DNA from 2 places in the Staphylococcus argenteus genome. Region 2 is predicted to be linked to the other one. Evidence: predicted binding sites of a transcription regulator. Region 2 holds the regulator's gene; the other holds the start of a gene.

Region 1 (8,640 bases), 630 kb from region 2:
AAAAAAAGATAATAAAGGTTTCACGCATTACACATTACAACCTAGTGTTGACGGGGTTCATGCACCTGACAAAGAAGTTAAAGTACATGCAGATAAATCAGGAAAAGTTGTTTTAATCAATGGTGATACAGATGCGAAAAAAGTAAAACCAACAAATAAAGTAACAATAACTAAAGATGAAGCTGTTGATAAAGCATTCAAAGCAGTCAAAATTGATAAAAATAAGGCTAAAAACCTTAAAGATGACGTTATCAAAGAAAATAAAGTTGAAATTGATGGCGACAGTAATAAATATATTTACAATCTTGAATTGATTACAGTTAGTCCGGAAATTTCACACTGGAAAGTTAAGATTGATGCTCAAACAGGTGAAGTTGTTGAAAAAACAAATTTAGTTAAAGAAGCAGCAGCTACTGGTAAAGGTAAAGGTGTACTTGGAGACACTAAAGATATCAATATTAATAGCATTGAAGGTGGATTTAGCTTAGAAGATTTAACGCATCAAGGTAAATTATCTGCATACAGTTTTAATGATCAAACTGGTCAAGCGACATTAATTACAAATGAAGATGAAAACTTTGTAAAAGATGATCAACGTGCCGGTGTAGATGCAAACTATTATGCTAAACAAACATATGATTATTATAAAAATACATTTGGTCGTGAATCATATGATAACCACGGTAGTCCAATTGTTTCACTAACACATGTTAATAATTATGGTGGTCAAGATAATAGAAATAACGCAGCATGGATTGGCGATAAAATGATTTATGGTGATGGCGATGGCCGTACTTTCACAAATTTATCAGGCGCAAATGATGTAGTTGCACATGAGTTAACGCATGGTGTTACACAAGAGACTGCGAACTTAGAATACAAAGATCAATCAGGAGCGTTAAACGAAAGTTTTTCAGATGTCTTTGGATACTTTGTAGATGATGAAGATTTCTTAATGGGTGAAGATGTTTATACACCAGGAAAAGATGGAGATGCATTACGTAGCATGTCAGATCCTGAACAATTTGGACAACCATCTCATATGAAAGATTATGTATACACTGAAAAAGATAATGGCGGTGTACACACTAACTCTGGAATTCCAAATAAAGCAGCTTATAACGTAATTCAATCAATAGGGAAATCAAAATCAGAACAAATTTATTATCGCGCTTTAACTGAATACTTAACAAGTAATTCAAACTTCAAAGATTGTAAAGATGCTCTATATCAAGCAGCTAAAGATTTATATGACGAGCAAACAGCTGAAAAAGTATATGAAGCATGGAATGAAGTAGGCGTCGAGTAAAAGTATAGAAACAAGAAGAAGTAATGTTAAACACTTATAAATAATTTAATTTTAAAATACAGCTTATATAAGAGGATGGTATTAACAAAAAAGCAATTTCTTTGTTGATACACATCCTCTTTTGTATTTATAGGGTAAGTGTGAGGTTTGTCTGCTGTAAGACATCCTGACAGTCTAATAATATCAATAATCAAGCAATTTCAATAAAGAACATGTTATCTAAAATACAAATGCTGTTTTAAAAGTTGTCACAAAAATTTACATACATTTTTATTATCTTTTGCAAAATAAAGTGTTAAATTATAAATGAAACATACATAAATTTATTTAATAATACAAGAAACTTAACTACAAAAGGAGTTTACAAAATGAAGAAAAGTAAACGATTAGAATTAGTTTCTACAATAGTTAAAAAGCATAACATTTATAAAAAAGAACAAATTATATCATATATTGAAGCGTATTTTGGTGTGAGATACAGCGCTACAACAATTGCTAAAGACTTAAAGGAACTAAATATATATCGCATACCGATTGATTGTGAAACGTGGGTTTATAAAGCAATTAATAATCAAACCGAGCGTGAGATGAAAGAAAAGTTTAAACACTATTGTGAACATGAGGTTCTAAGCTCAATCATCAATGGTTCATACATTATTGTCAAAACATCCCCAGGTTTTGCACAAGGCATTAACTATTTTATCGATCAATTAAATATTGAAGAGATATTAGGGACAGTTAGTGGGAATGATACAACATTGATATTAACGTCATCAAATGAGATGGCCAAGTATGTATATGCAAAGTTATTTGGATAAACATTTTCAATTAAAACAAAATATATTCACATCATATTGTGCGTACACAAGTTGATTACTAAATTTTAACTTGTGTACGCATGTTTTTTATAAAGAGAAAAAATTCATAGACATTCATTTGACTGTATAAAAAACTTTATATAACATACTTTTTAGGCTTGTTTTGAATAAAAAATGCATATTTAACGCTAAAATAACTTTATTTATGCATAAAAATCCATTATTATGTATTGTATAACAAAAAGACATGGAATTTTCGACTTTCTTTATGTGAATATAATCACATGAAAGCGTTTGAAAATTGTCTATACTCTAGTTGAATTCAAAGTCAAAAGGAGGAAATAGACATGACAAATGGACCAATTAAAGTGAATAGCGAAATTGGAACTTTAAAGACTGTGTTGCTTAAGCGTCCTGGCAAAGAATTAGAAAATCTTGTACCTGATTATTTAGATGGATTATTATTCGATGATATTCCTTATTTAGAGGTTGCTCAAAAAGAGCATGATCATTTTGCACAGGTACTTAGAGATGAGGGCGTAGAAGTACTTTATCTTGAAAAGTTAGCTGCTGAAAGTATTGAAGATGCTCAAGTTAGAAGTCAGTTTATTGAGGATGTTTTAGCAGAGTCTAAAAAAACAATTTTAGGTCACGAAGAAGAAATTAAAGCATTGTTTGCGACACTCTCAAATCAAGAACTCGTAGATAAAATTATGTCTGGTGTTCGTAAAGAAGAAATAGATCCTAAGTGTACACATCTTGTTGAATATATGGATGATAAATATCCATTTTATTTAGATCCAATGCCGAATCTATATTTTACACGAGATCCACAAGCGTCAATAGGACATGGTATTACAATCAACCGGATGTTTTGGAGAGCACGACGACGAGAATCTATTTTTATTCAATATATTGTGAAACACCATCCTAGATTTAAAGATGCAAACATCCCGGTTTGGTTAGATAGAGATTGCCCATTCAACATTGAAGGTGGCGATGAGCTTGTGTTATCTAAAGATGTTTTAGCAATTGGTGTCTCAGAACGTACATCTGCACAAGCAATTGAAAAGTTAGCGCGTCGTATTTTCAAAAATCCAGAGGCGTCCTTTAAAAAAGTAGTAGCAATTGAAATTCCGACAAGTCGAACATTTATGCATTTAGATACAGTATTCACGATGATAGATTATGACAAATTTACAATGCACTCAGCCATTTTAAAGGCAGAAGGCAATATGAATATATTTATTATTGAATATGATGAAGATAATCAAGACATTATTATCAAACAATCTAGCCACTTAAAAGATACATTAGAAGAAGTTTTAGGCATAAATAATATTCAATTTATTCCAACTGGAAATGGTGATGTCATTGATGGCGCAAGAGAACAGTGGAATGACGGATCAAACACTTTATGTATTAGACCAGGCGTTGTAGTGACTTATGATAGAAATTATGTATCAAATGATTTATTAAGACAAAAAGGTATAAAAGTTATTGAAATATCTGGTAGTGAATTGGTACGTGGACGAGGTGGCCCAAGATGTATGAGTCAACCACTATACCGAGAAGATATTTAACATAGTAAATGATAGAAGTGAGGGTGAAATTTATGACAGAAATTCAAAAACCATATGATTTAAAAGGTAGATCATTATTAAAAGAAAGTGATTATACGAAAGCTGAATTTGAAGGCTTGATTGATTTTGCGATTACATTAAAGGATTATAAGAAAAAAGGTATTAAGCACCATTATCTTGCTGGTAAAAATATTGCATTATTATTTGAAAAAAATTCTACTCGTACACGTGCTGCATTTACAGTAGCATCGATTGATTTAGGCGCACATCCAGAATTTTTAGGGAAAAATGATATTCAGTTAGGTAAAAAAGAATCTGTAGAAGACACTGCGAAAGTATTAGGAAGAATGTTCGATGGTATTGAATTCCGTGGTTTTTCACAACAAGCAGTGGAAGATTTAGCAAAATTTTCAGGCGTACCAGTATGGAATGGTTTAACAGATGATTGGCATCCAACACAAATGCTAGCTGATTTTATGACAGTTAAAGAAAACTTCGGCTACTTAGAAGGTATTAACTTAACATATGTTGGTGACGGTCGTAATAATATTGCGCATTCTTTAATGGTAGCAGGTGCAATGTTAGGTGTTAATGTGAGAATTTGTACACCTCAATCGTTAAATCCTAAAGAAGCATATGTTGAAATTGCAGAAGAAAAAGCGAAACAATATGGTGGATCTATTAAGATTACGGATAATATTGCAGAAGCGGTTAAAGATACAGATGTTATTTATACGGATGTATGGGTATCAATGGGTGAAGAAAATGAATTTGAACAACGTATTAATTTATTAAAAGATTATCAAGTGAATCAAGAAATGTTTGATTTAACAGGCAAAGATTCAACGATATTCTTACACTGTTTACCAGCATTTCACGATACAAATACATTATATGGACAAGAAATTTATGAAAAATATGGCTTGACTGAAATGGAAGTTACAGACCAAATCTTTAGAAGTGAACATTCAAAAGTTTTCGATCAAGCTGAAAATAGAATGCATACAATTAAAGCAGTTATGGCAGCAACATTAGGGAGTTAGTTACTTAATGGAAGTATATTGATATGATGTGTCTGTTGATTTAGATATTGTTGATATGAACAGGCGCTTCATATTGATATTAAAGGAGAAATGAATATGAACGAATCAGGAGATAACAAACTTAGTAAGTCTTCTTTGATTGGACTAGTTATAGGATCCATGATTGGTGGCGGTGCTTTTAATATCATGTCTGATATGGGCGGTAAAGCCGGTGGATTAGCTATTATTATTGGTTGGCTCATTACAGCTATCGGTATGATTTCATTAGCGTTCGTATTTCAGAATTTAACAAATGAACGGCCGGAACTGGATGGTGGTATATACAGCTACGCTCAGGCAGGATTTGGCGATTTTGTTGGGTTTATAAGTGCTTGGGGCTATTGGTTTTCTGCATTTTTAGGAAACGTAGCTTATGCCACACTATTGATGTCATCAGTAGGAAATTTTTTCCCTATATTTAAAGGTGGTAATACGCTACCAAGTATTATCGTGGCATCATTATTACTTTGGGGAGTACATTTCTTAATTTTAAAAGGTGTTGAAACGGCGGCATTTATCAATAGTATTGTTACCGTTGCAAAATTAATACCTATCTTACTTGTAATTATATGTATGATTATTGCATTTAATTTTGACACTTTTAAGACAGGATTTTTCGGTATGACATCAGATGGTATATTACCGTTTAGTTGGGCAAGCACGATGTCCCAAGTTAAAAGTACTATGCTAGTAACAGTTTGGGTATTTATCGGTATCGAAGGCGCAGTCATTTTTTCTAGTAGAGCTAAAAATAAAAAAGATGTAGGTAGTGCCACAGTTATAGGACTAATCTCGGTTTTAATTATCTATTTCTTATTAACAGTATTAGCACAAGGAGTTATTTTACAAAATCATATTTCGCAATTAGATTCACCAAGTATGGCACAAGTACTTGCACATATTGTTGGTGGTTGGGGATCTACCCTTGTAAATATAGGATTAATTATTTCTGTGCTCGGCGCATGGTTAGGTTGGACATTACTTGCAGGAGAATTACCTTTTATTGTTGCGAAGGATGGCTTATTCCCAAAATGGTTTGCTAAGGAAAATAAAAATGGTGCCCCAGTAAACGCATTACTTATCACTAATATATTAGTTCAATTGTTTTTAATAAGTATGTTATTTACACAGAGTGCATATCAATTTGCATTTTCATTGGCATCAAGTGCCATTTTATATCCGTATATGTTCAGCGCATTTTATCAAGTTAAATACACACTAGAACATCGACAACAAGCAACTACAAAACAGTGGACGATAGGAATTATAGCTTCACTTTATGCTATATGGCTTATCTATGCAGCAGGTATTAATTATTTATTATTAACAATGTTGCTTTATATTCCAGCACTTTTAGTCTATTCAATCGTTCAAAAGAATAATCATACACGTTTAATCAAATCAGATTATATCTTTTTTGTAGTTATTATCGTACTGGCAGTTGTCGGATTGATTAAATTAATGATGGGAATGATTAATGTTTTCTAAAAGGAGAGACATAGTATGGAAGAAAAAATTGTCATTGCATTGGGTGGTAATGCGATTCAAACAAAAGAAGCAACAGCGGAAGCACAACAAACTGCAATTAGGCAGGCAATGCATAATCTTAAGCCTTTATTCGATTCACCAGCACGTATTGTCATTTCACATGGTAATGGCCCACAAATTGGTAGTTTATTAATACAACAAGCTAATTCTAACAGTGACACAACACCAGCAATGCCCCTTGATACTTGTGGTGCTATGTCGCAGGGTATGATAGGCTATTGGTTGGAAACTGAAATCAATCGCATTTTAACTGAAATGAATAGTGATAGGACGGTTGGGACGATTGTTACTCGTGTAGAAGTAGATAAAGATGATCCGCGATTTGATAATCCAACAAAGCCAATTGGCCCATTTTATACTAAGGATGAAGTTGAAGTATTACAAAAAGAACAACCTGAGTCAGTCTTTAAAGAAGATGCAGGTCGCGGTTATAGAAAAGTGGTCGCATCACCATTACCTCAATCTATACTAGAACACCAGTTAATTCGAACTTTAGCAGACGGTAAAGATATCGTCATTGCATGCGGTGGTGGCGGTATTCCAGTTATAAAAAAAGAAAATACCTATGAAGGTGTTGAAGCGGTAATAGATAAAGATTTTGCTAGTGAAAAATTAGCAACGCTGATTGAAGCAGATACTTTAATGATACTTACAAATGTAGAAAATGTGTTTATTAACTTTAATGAGCCAAACCAACAACAAATCGACGATATTGATATAGCAACTTTGAAAAATTACGCGGCACAAGGCAAGTTTGCAGAAGGCTCAATGTTACCAAAAATTGAAGCGGCAATCCGATTTGTTGAAGGTGGAACTAATAAAAAAGTTATTATTACAAATTTAGAACAAGCATATAATGCTTTAATAGGTAATAAAGGTACACACATTCACATGTAGTCCTTTAATAATCACACGATAAAACAATAAATGTGTTTCTCCAGTGATTCAAATGAAAAAGTGGTCTGCTGACACTTTGCAAGGTTTGAAGGAGTTTAACTTATGACAGAAAACTTTATTTTGGATAGGAATAATAAATTAGAACGCGAACTAAAGACATTAGCAGATTATATTAATATCCCTTATAGTATATTACAACCATATCAAAGTGAATGTTTTGTCAGACATTATTCAAAAGGTCAAGTTATTTATTTTTCACCACAAGAAAGTAGCAATATTTACTTTTTAATTGAAGGTAACATAATTAGAGAACACTATAATCAAAATGGAGATGTATATCGCTACTTTAATAAGGAACAAGTATTATTTCCGATTAGCAATTTATTTCATCCGAAAGATGTTAATGAACTGTGTACAGCGCTAACAGATTGCACGGTTCTTGGTTTGCCGCGAGATTTAATGGCCTTTTTATGTAAATCTAATGATGATATATTTTTGACTCTTTTTGCATTAATGACAGATAATGAGCAACAACATATGAATTATAATATGGCTGTAACCAGTAAATTTGCAAAAGATAGAATTATTAAATTGCTATGCCATATATGTCAAACAGTCGGTTATGATCAAGATGAATTTTATGAAATCAAACAATTTTTAACAATTCAATTAATGAGTGATATGGCTGGTATTTCTCGGGAAACAGCTGGTCATATTATTCACGAGTTGAAAGATGAAAAGCTTGTGGTAAAAGATCATAAAAATTGGCTAATTAGCAAACATTTATTTAATGACGTATGTGTTTAATATACATTGTGAAATGAATAAGTTGAACAAGAGGTCTAACGTGAAACGATACGTTAGGCCTTATTGATTTTGTAAGAAATAATTTAATATGATTTCTAAGTATCTAATGATGTAAATAAAGCTATGTTTAAGATTATAAAATTTTTAGAATGCCTAAGTTTTTAAAAGTTAAATCATTTGTAAAGGTGTAAAAGTAGTATATTGGTATTTGCTAGTTAACAGAAAATTTTAAGTTATATAAATAGGAAGAAAACAAATTTTACATAATTTTTTTCAAAAAGCAATTGATAAAATTGTTAATCCATTATACAATTTAGTCTAATCTAGAAATTGAAATGGAGTAATGTTTTTGAAAAAGAGAATTGATTATTTGTCGAATAAGCAGAATAAGTATTCGATTAGACGTTTTACAGTAGGTACAACATCAGTAATAGTAGGTGCAACCATACTATTTGGGATAGGCAATCATCAAGCACACGCATCAGAGAAATCGAATGATACAACACAATCATCGACAAATAATGCAAGTGCAGATTCCGAAAAAAACAAAATGATAGAAACACCTCAATCAAACACAACGGCTAATGATACAGCTG
Region 2 (8,640 bases):
GACTTATATCTTCTTGTGTAGCAAAACCTACATGATTAAGAAGTGTATATTGCCAATTTCCAAACCATAGGCTCCCATCTCCAAAACTAATAGTAAAACCAACTGTTATCCAAACAAATGTTACTAGAACAATTGCTGCCATACTTTGCATAACAGTATTAAGTGCATTTTTAGATTGAACTAATCCGCCATAAAACAAACTTAATCCTGGCGTCATTAACCAAACTAATAATGTACATAAAAACATAAATATTGTGTCGTTAAGATTCATACTTACCACTCCCTTGTTTTCATAATAATCTGATAATTTATAAAATGCAAAAATGCGTAAGATTATATGACATCTATTGAAATAAAATATGACACAACCTTTTTTTGTTAACACTTACTTATTCCTGATATTTCCATAATAAAAAGGCTATTTTCTCACTTTTAATATAGAGAAAATAGCCTTTTTAATGTTTGTGTTAGCAACAATAAATATCGTTATACTTTTTGAACTGTAATCGTCCAAGAAGCATTGTCAACTTGTTCGAAACTAGTTACGGGATATCCATTTTCTGCTGCCCAATTCGGTATAGCTTCAGTCGCTTGTGTACAGTCAAAATCAATTTTCAATTCATCTCCAGATGATAATGTCGCCATTTTCTTTTGTGCTTCAATCAATGGAAATGGACACACCATACCTACTGTACCTAATTCATATATCATAATTAACACTCCTCTTTTCAATTAAATTATTAAATGGATTTTTCCTACTTTCCTGTTCTTGAAATTCCTCACATTTATACTAGTTGTGTTTGTTGTTGCGCCTTATCAACTTGTTGTTGAACTTTCTTCATTGGACGAACAAACATAAAATGACTGATTGTCCATACGCCAGCAATCATCGCTGCTAGTGCAATCCATCCTTGCCAAGTCATCATGGCAGTTTCAACTAGACCATTACCTATGGAACATCCCCCTGCTACTGAAGCACCGAAGCCCATACATATACCACCTATAGCGCTGTTACGAATCGTCAACTTATCAGGCAAACGCCATTTAAATTCTTTTGATCCTTTAGCTGCAATGTAAGAACCTAAAAATATCCCTAAAACTAATAGGACACCCCAGTCAATAAATTTTGTTTCGCCGGTAATTAAAAAATGGACTAAATTTGCTGATGGCGTTGTAATTCCAAGCCCTGCATTCCTACCAGTCGATGTACTCATTGGCCATGCTAATAAAGCAATAAGTCCTATTGCGATTGCAGCTATAAATGGATGATATCGCTTTTCGAAAAGATAATGTCTGATACCTCTATATCGCTGCTTCAATTTAGGAATTGCTACTTTTGATTTTTTATTATTAAGTGTTCTAACTACAAGTACAGTAGTTATGATAGATAATGCTGCTACTAACACCCAAAAAGGTATTCCAGTCGTTTGAGATATATCACTATTCACATTCGTTGATTGATTAATTTGATACATTACTGGTTTCAAAATTCCTGTCTTAGTTATCGCAGCAGTAATAGCATACAAAATTAAAGCAATCCAACTTCCTATCAAACCTTCACCGGCACGATACCATGTACCAGTTGCACACCCGCCTGCTAGCACAATTCCAATCCCAAAAATAAATGAGCCGATAATCGTTCCTAATATAGGAAAACTGTGTGTAGGAATTTGTAAAACGCCAGTTGCCGTCAAAATTAAAAGTCCGACACTTTGAATAGTAATAGCTATTAATAATGCGTAAAACATTTTATTATTCTTTTGCACGTACATATCACGAAAACCACCTGTTAAACAAAATCTTGTACGTTGCATAACAAATCCTAAAAGTCCCCCGACTAATAAACCACTAACAATCATCCAAACCATTATAATACCACCTATTTCCGATAAGTTTAGTATGTATTATAGGCGATGATTTCCTCATTTTCAACCTTATACACAATATTTTTGCTATACAATAGAATATTATCTATCTGTAACCAATAGTGATTGTGTTGATTGTTTAACAATAAATTTACATGATTATTTTCTTGTATTAAGACATAACAATACATTAATTTACCACTAAAATTTCAGATTCAATAAGAAAAAGCCTGAGACTTTGTCCCAGACTTTAAAAATAATTTAAGATATAACAAGGTTAATCTTTAAAGCTACATCACATTTATTCACTGTAATTTTTCATAAAGAATAGTAATGACTGTAATTCTATACCTAAGTCGATTTGATGTACTTGCACATCTGAAGGTGTATTTATTCTGCCAGGCGTAAAGTTTAATATCCCTTTTACACCAGCTTGAACAAGTTCATCTGCTATTTTTTGAGCTACTCTCTCTGGTGTCGTTAAGATCACAACATCGATTTCTTCTTTCTTCAATGTCGCTATTAATTCATTATTATCTTTTACAATAACATTCCCTATTTTTTGGCCAATAATATCTTCTTTAATATCAAATGCTTCAGTAATAGTCATATCGTCATGAATTGAAAAGTTATATGTGAGTAATGCTTTCCCTAGGTTCCCGACTCCGACAATTGCGATTTTTATCATATCACTTTCGCTAAGTTCAGATTTAAAGAAATCTAATAAACTATCTATATTATATCCGTACCCTTTTTTACCTAATTCGCCAAAATATGAAAAATCACGACGAATTGTTGCCGAGTCAATTTGTAACGCATCGCTAATCGCTTTTGAATTTACACGATCTATACCTTTAGATTTTAATGAACTCACAAATCTATAATATAACGGTAAACGTTTTAAAGTTGCTCGAGGAATTTTAACTTGGTCACTCATTCGCTATTTCCTCCTTCGTGTTTGAATGAATTATATCTATGTATTCAAACGAGTTAGAGCGTAGTTGTTAGATTATTAAAAAACAAATAATTGATTACAATGAATACTTAAATATTATACATTATTGAATTTTAAAAATAAATATCTTAGTTTCATGACGGCGTTTTATACTGTAAAATGGTTATTAATGTAATGATTACGATTGAAATCGTAAACTAAAACTAATTGACGAAATACGAAAGGTGAAGATCGAATGATACTTTTACAACTTAATCATATATCAAAATCGTTCGATGGTGAAGATATATTTACTGATGTTGATTTTGAAGTAAAAACAGGAGAACGTATAGGTATAGTAGGAAGAAATGGTGCCGGTAAATCAACATTAATGAAAATTATAGCTGGTGTAGAAAACTACGATTCAGGAAATATGTCCAAAATCAAAAACCTAAAGCTTGGCTATTTAACTCAACAAATGACACTCAACTCTAACGCAACGGTTTTTGAAGAAATGTCCAAACCATTTGAACATATTAAAAACATGGAAGCATTAATTAAAGAAGAAACCGATTGGTTAGCTAAACATGCAGATGATTATGATAGCGATTCATATAAAGCTCATATGTCACGATATGAATCTTTATCAAATCAATTTGAACAATTAGATGGGTATCAATACGAGAGTAAAATTAAAACTGTGTTGCATGGTTTAAATTTCACTGAAAACGATTTTAATAAACCCATAAATAACTTTAGTGGTGGTCAAAAAACACGCCTTTCATTAGCTCAAATGTTATTAAATGAACCTGATTTATTACTTTTAGATGAGCCTACTAACCATTTAGACTTAGAAACAACTAAGTGGCTTGAAGATTATTTACGTTATTTTAAAGGTGCAATCGTAATTATCAGTCACGATCGTTACTTTTTAGATAAAATTGTAACTCAAATTTATGATGTAGCCTTGGGTGACGTCAAACGCTATGTTGGTAACTATGATCAATTTATTAAGCAACGTGATTTATATTATGAAAAGCGGATGCAAGAATATGAAAATCAACAAGAAGAAATTAAACGTTTAGAAACATTTGTTGAGAAGAATATTACACGTGCCTCCACTAGTGGCATGGCAAAAAGTAGACGTAAAATTTTAGAAAAAATGGAACGTATTGATAAACCAATGTTAGATGCTAAAAGTGCGAATATACAATTCGGCTTTGACCGTAATACAGGCAACGATGTCATGCACATTAAACATTTAGAAATTGGTTACCAAACACCTATTACCCAACCTATTAACATTGAAGTTTCAAAAGGTGACCATATTGCTATTATCGGGCCTAACGGTATTGGAAAATCAACATTGATTAAAACAATCGCTAATGAACAACAAGCACTTGGTGGCAATATTACTTTTGGAGCAAATTTGCAAATTGGTTATTATGACCAAAAGCAAGCTGAATTTAAATCTAATAAATCCATTTTAGATTATGTATGGGATCAATATCCTTTAATGAATGAAAAAGATATACGTGCAGTACTTGGACGTTTCTTATTCGTACAAGATGATGTCAAAAAAATTATCAACGATTTATCGGGTGGCGAAAAAGCAAGATTACAGTTAGCACTTCTAATGTTACAACGTGACAACGTCCTCATTTTAGATGAGCCTACCAATCATCTTGATATCGATTCAAAAGAAATGTTAGAACAAGCACTTCAAAATTTTGAAGGAACAATATTATTTGTTTCTCACGATCGTTATTTTATAAATCAATTAGCCAATAAAGTATTTGATTTAACCAAAGATGGCGGCAAAATGTATCTTGGTGATTACCAATATTATATTGAAAAAATTGAAGAAGCAGCTGCATTAAATGCTCAGCAAAATGAACAATCTGTTTATAACGAATCACATGAAAAGTCGCCGGAGCATTCATCGTATCATAATCAAAAAGAACAAAGACGTGAACAGCGAAAACTAGAAAGACAAATTAATGATTGTGAAAACGAAATAGAATCTTTAGAAGCTGCTATCGCTTTGATTGATGAACAATTAACTCAACCAGATATTTATAGTAACCCACAAAAAGCAAATGAATTAGCTCTCGAAAAAGAAGAAAGCGAACAAAAATTAGAACAAGCCATGACGAATTGGGAAGAATTACAACAAAAATTATAAAAATAACCATAACTCTAACTATGAAAACTCATTAGTTAGAGTTATTTTTTAACAAATTTCAAATTTTTTTATTCACATTGAGAATGTTGATATAATAGCTATCCACAAAGTTATCCTAGTTATCCACAAGTAAATTAACACTAATACACAATTAATTTTTACTTTCCCCACTTAATATCCACAATAAAACCCATTATTCACATCAGTTGTCCACAAGTTATGAACACTTTGTTGATAAGTACGCATGTTCCCTATTGACATTCATTTTTTTAAATAACTTTGTTTATTAATCTCAAATATGAAATAATAATATTATTAAACTGGTTATTTATTATAATTCAAAAAATATAAGGAGTTACATATGAGCACAAATCAAACGTTTTTAATATTTGTTGTTGCGGTAATATTAATTGCTTCAATTGTAGGAATTATTGGACGATATATGAGTCGTCAAAAATTGTTTAAATCTATGGAAACATTATGGCAAACGATTTCACCACTAGAAACTTTTATAAGACCAAATTCACATTACGACTATGAATATCAACTTTATAAAGTTAACTACAAGCCCTATACATTGGTTGATGATAAAACCTGGTCAGATTTAAACATGTCTGCGATATTTCACCAGATGAACTATAACTTAACAGCTATTGGCGAAATGAAACTTTACAGTTGTTTGCGTGGTATGTTAACAATTACAAATAAATCATTACTCAATTTATTTAATGACAACGCAGAATTCAGACAGCATGTAACTTTTCATTTAGCTTTGTTAGGTAAATCAGTTTACCCAACTTTTCCTGATCAAATTACACCCGTAAAACGTCATACACTCTTAATGCTTTGTCCGTTTTTACCAATCATTACATTCGCAATTATTTTTATAAATGCGCAAGTCGGCATTTTGTTATTTTTATTAAGCTGTTTATTCAATATCATTTTATCTGCCATTTTAAAGCGTACGTACGAGGATGACTTAAAATCAATTTTTTATGCATCAAATGTTTTAAAACATGGCTATGCTATTTCAAAAGTTAAACATGCACCACAACCAGAGGTCAATTTTAAACATTTTAGAACGGCTCGTCATCTCACGAGTGTTTTAGCTGAAGTAAACGAAGAAGATATTGGTGCCATGGTAATTAAACTTGTTAAACTCATTTTCATGCTCGATTATCTTTTATTCCATACAATTCAAAAAAGCTACACAACACATATGAAAGAGCTGAAAAACTGTTTTGACTATATCGCAGAGCTAGATAACCACTATTCGTTAGCTATGTATCGAAGAACTTTAGATGTTTATACAGAACCGCGTATTGATGAAACTAAAAATAGTATTGAATTCACTGAATTAACGCATCCACTCATTTCAGATGCTATTGCCAATGATTTTTCATTATCACAAAATATATTGTTAACTGGGTCTAATGCATCGGGAAAATCTACATTTATGAAAGCTATTGCGATAAACCTTATACTTGCAAAAACGACTCATACTGTTACTGCAACCAAGTTTGTATATCAACCAGGTAATGTGTTCACATCTATGGCAAATGCCGATAGTGTATTATCTGGTGATAGTTACTTTATGGCAGAATTAAAGTCAATTAAGAGAATCGTCAATATTTCTGGAAATCAAAATATCTATTGCTTTATTGATGAAATTTTCAAAGGTACCAATACTACTGAACGAATTGCCGCTTCTGAATCAGTTTTATCATTTTTAAATCAAAAACCTAACTTTAAGGTCATTGCAGCTACACACGACATAGAGTTAGCCGAATTATTAAAAAATCAATATTCGAATTATCATTTTAATGAAGTTATAGAAAATAATAAAATTCATTTTGACTATAAGATTAAACCTGGAAAAGCCAATACTCGAAATGCCATCGAGCTACTAAGAATCACTTCATTCCCAGAACAAATATATCAACGTGCAAAAGATAATGTGCCGAAAATTTAGAATATAAAATTAAACATAAAAACGTCAGTTATCACATGACAATGACGATGTCACCATTAAAAACTGGTTCACCGTTAACATGTTAATAACTGACGTTTATTTATTCTATAGAATAATCTTCTAAATCGATATTACTATGTCCATTTAATGCTAAATCTGAAAATTTACCGTACTGATATAAATAATAACCGGCAACACCTATCATAGCCGCATTGTCTGTACATAATTTAGGACTTGGTATTGTTAATTCAATATCATTATCTTTACATTGATTTGTTAATGATTGTCGTAAACCTTTGTTACTTGCAACACCACCAGCAACTATTAGTCGTTGCACTCCATAGTCTTTGCAAGCTTGAATTGCTTTATAAGTTAATACATCTACGACGCTATTTTGAAAACTGGTTGCTACATTTTCTGCTATGATTGGAATATTTTTTTGTCGTTGATTATGCAACTGATTAATCACAGCACTTTTTAAGCCGCTAAAACTAAAATCATAACTATCTTTATCTAACCATACACGAGGAAAAGCATATGTATCCTCACCACTTGCAGCTAAACGATCAACTTGTGGACCACCTGGATAACTTAATCCAATTGTTCGTGCCACTTTATCATACGCTTCACCTACTGCGTCATCACGGGTCTCACCTATCACTTCGAATGTTAAATGATTTTTCATATAAACTAACTCTGTATGACCACCTGAAACAATGAGTGCAATAAGCGGAAATGTCAATGATGTTTCAATATGATTAGCATAAATATGTCCTGCGATATGATGAACCGGTATTAATGGTTTATCATATGCAAACGCTAATGCTTTAGCTGCGTTGACTCCAATTAACAACGCACCAATTAACCCTGGGCCTTCTGTTACCGCCACTGCATCTATATCTTCCATTGATACATTTGCTTCTTGAAGAGCCTCATCAATTGTTGTTGTAATACCTTCAACATGATGTCTACTTGCTACTTCTGGAACTACACCGCCAAATCGTTTATGACTTTCAATCTGACTTAAGACGGTATTCGATAATACATCTCTACCATTTTTTATAATGCTAACACTTGTTTCATCGCAACTCGTTTCCACAGCAAGGATTAAAGTATTATTAGTCATTTAAATTCACCCACATTACCATTGCATCTTCACCTTCACCATAATAATTTTTACGTTTACCACCATATTGAAAACCTAAATTTTCATATACGTGTTGTGCTACTTTATTATTTACTCTTACTTCTAGACTCATTACATCACATGTATGACTCGCGTAATTTTTACCATATTTTAATAACATTTGACCTAAACCATAGCCTCTATATTGATTATCTATAGCGACTGTTGTAATTTGTGCTTGATCAATCACTATCCATAAACCTAAATAACCTATAATTTGTTGTTCAAATTCTAAAACAAAATACTTCGCAAAGTTATTTTGTTCAATTTCATGATAAAATGCATCAATTGTCCATGAACTATCATTAAAACTATGACGCTCTATATCAAAAACTTGTGGCACATCTTCCTTAGTCATTGCTCTAATATTTAATTGCTCTTTTGACTGTTGATCCAATTTCGTTCCGCCTCAGCTAATTTATGGTATTTAGGTGTGAATGTATGAATATCAGAAGGCTCCTCTATTAAATGATACATTACTGAAGCATTTGGTAATTG

What was found. Region 2 encodes Rex, which represses fermentation and respiration genes when NADH is low (regulators of the CRP and FNR family bind a similar motif). Its sites were predicted from a motif close to TTGTGAAATATTTCACAA; they were not measured.
Region 1: a site for Rex is predicted at 2,396-2,413, ahead of arcA (arginine deiminase). Genes of this name have one in related genera too.

The regions. Positions count from the first base shown of each region.
Region 1 is NC_016941.1:2,662,627-2,671,266, reverse strand. It holds gene aur (zinc metalloproteinase aureolysin) at 1-1,309, shown strand, start outside; gene SAMSHR1132_RS13045 (arginine repressor) at 1,678-2,127, shown strand; gene arcA (arginine deiminase) at 2,475-3,710, shown strand; gene argF (ornithine carbamoyltransferase) at 3,743-4,753, shown strand; gene arcD (arginine-ornithine antiporter) at 4,850-6,280, shown strand; gene arcC (carbamate kinase) at 6,296-7,237, shown strand; gene SAMSHR1132_RS13015 (Crp/Fnr family transcriptional regulator) at 7,340-8,044, shown strand; gene clfB (MSCRAMM family adhesin clumping factor ClfB) at 8,394-8,640, shown strand, end outside.
Region 2 is NC_016941.1:2,034,182-2,042,821, forward strand. It holds gene SAMSHR1132_RS09910 (ammonium transporter) at 1-271, opposite strand, end outside; gene SAMSHR1132_RS09915 (sulfurtransferase TusA family protein) at 487-711, opposite strand; gene SAMSHR1132_RS09920 (YeeE/YedE family protein) at 786-1,868, opposite strand; gene SAMSHR1132_RS09925 (redox-sensing transcriptional repressor Rex) at 2,167-2,802, opposite strand; gene SAMSHR1132_RS09930 (ABC-F family ATP-binding cassette domain-containing protein) at 3,056-4,984, shown strand; gene SAMSHR1132_RS09940 (MutS-related protein) at 5,346-6,956, shown strand; gene tsaD (tRNA (adenosine(37)-N6)-threonylcarbamoyltransferase complex transferase subunit TsaD) at 7,057-8,082, opposite strand; gene rimI (ribosomal protein S18-alanine N-acetyltransferase) at 8,075-8,539, opposite strand; gene tsaB (tRNA (adenosine(37)-N6)-threonylcarbamoyltransferase complex dimerization subunit type 1 TsaB) at 8,512-8,640, opposite strand, start outside.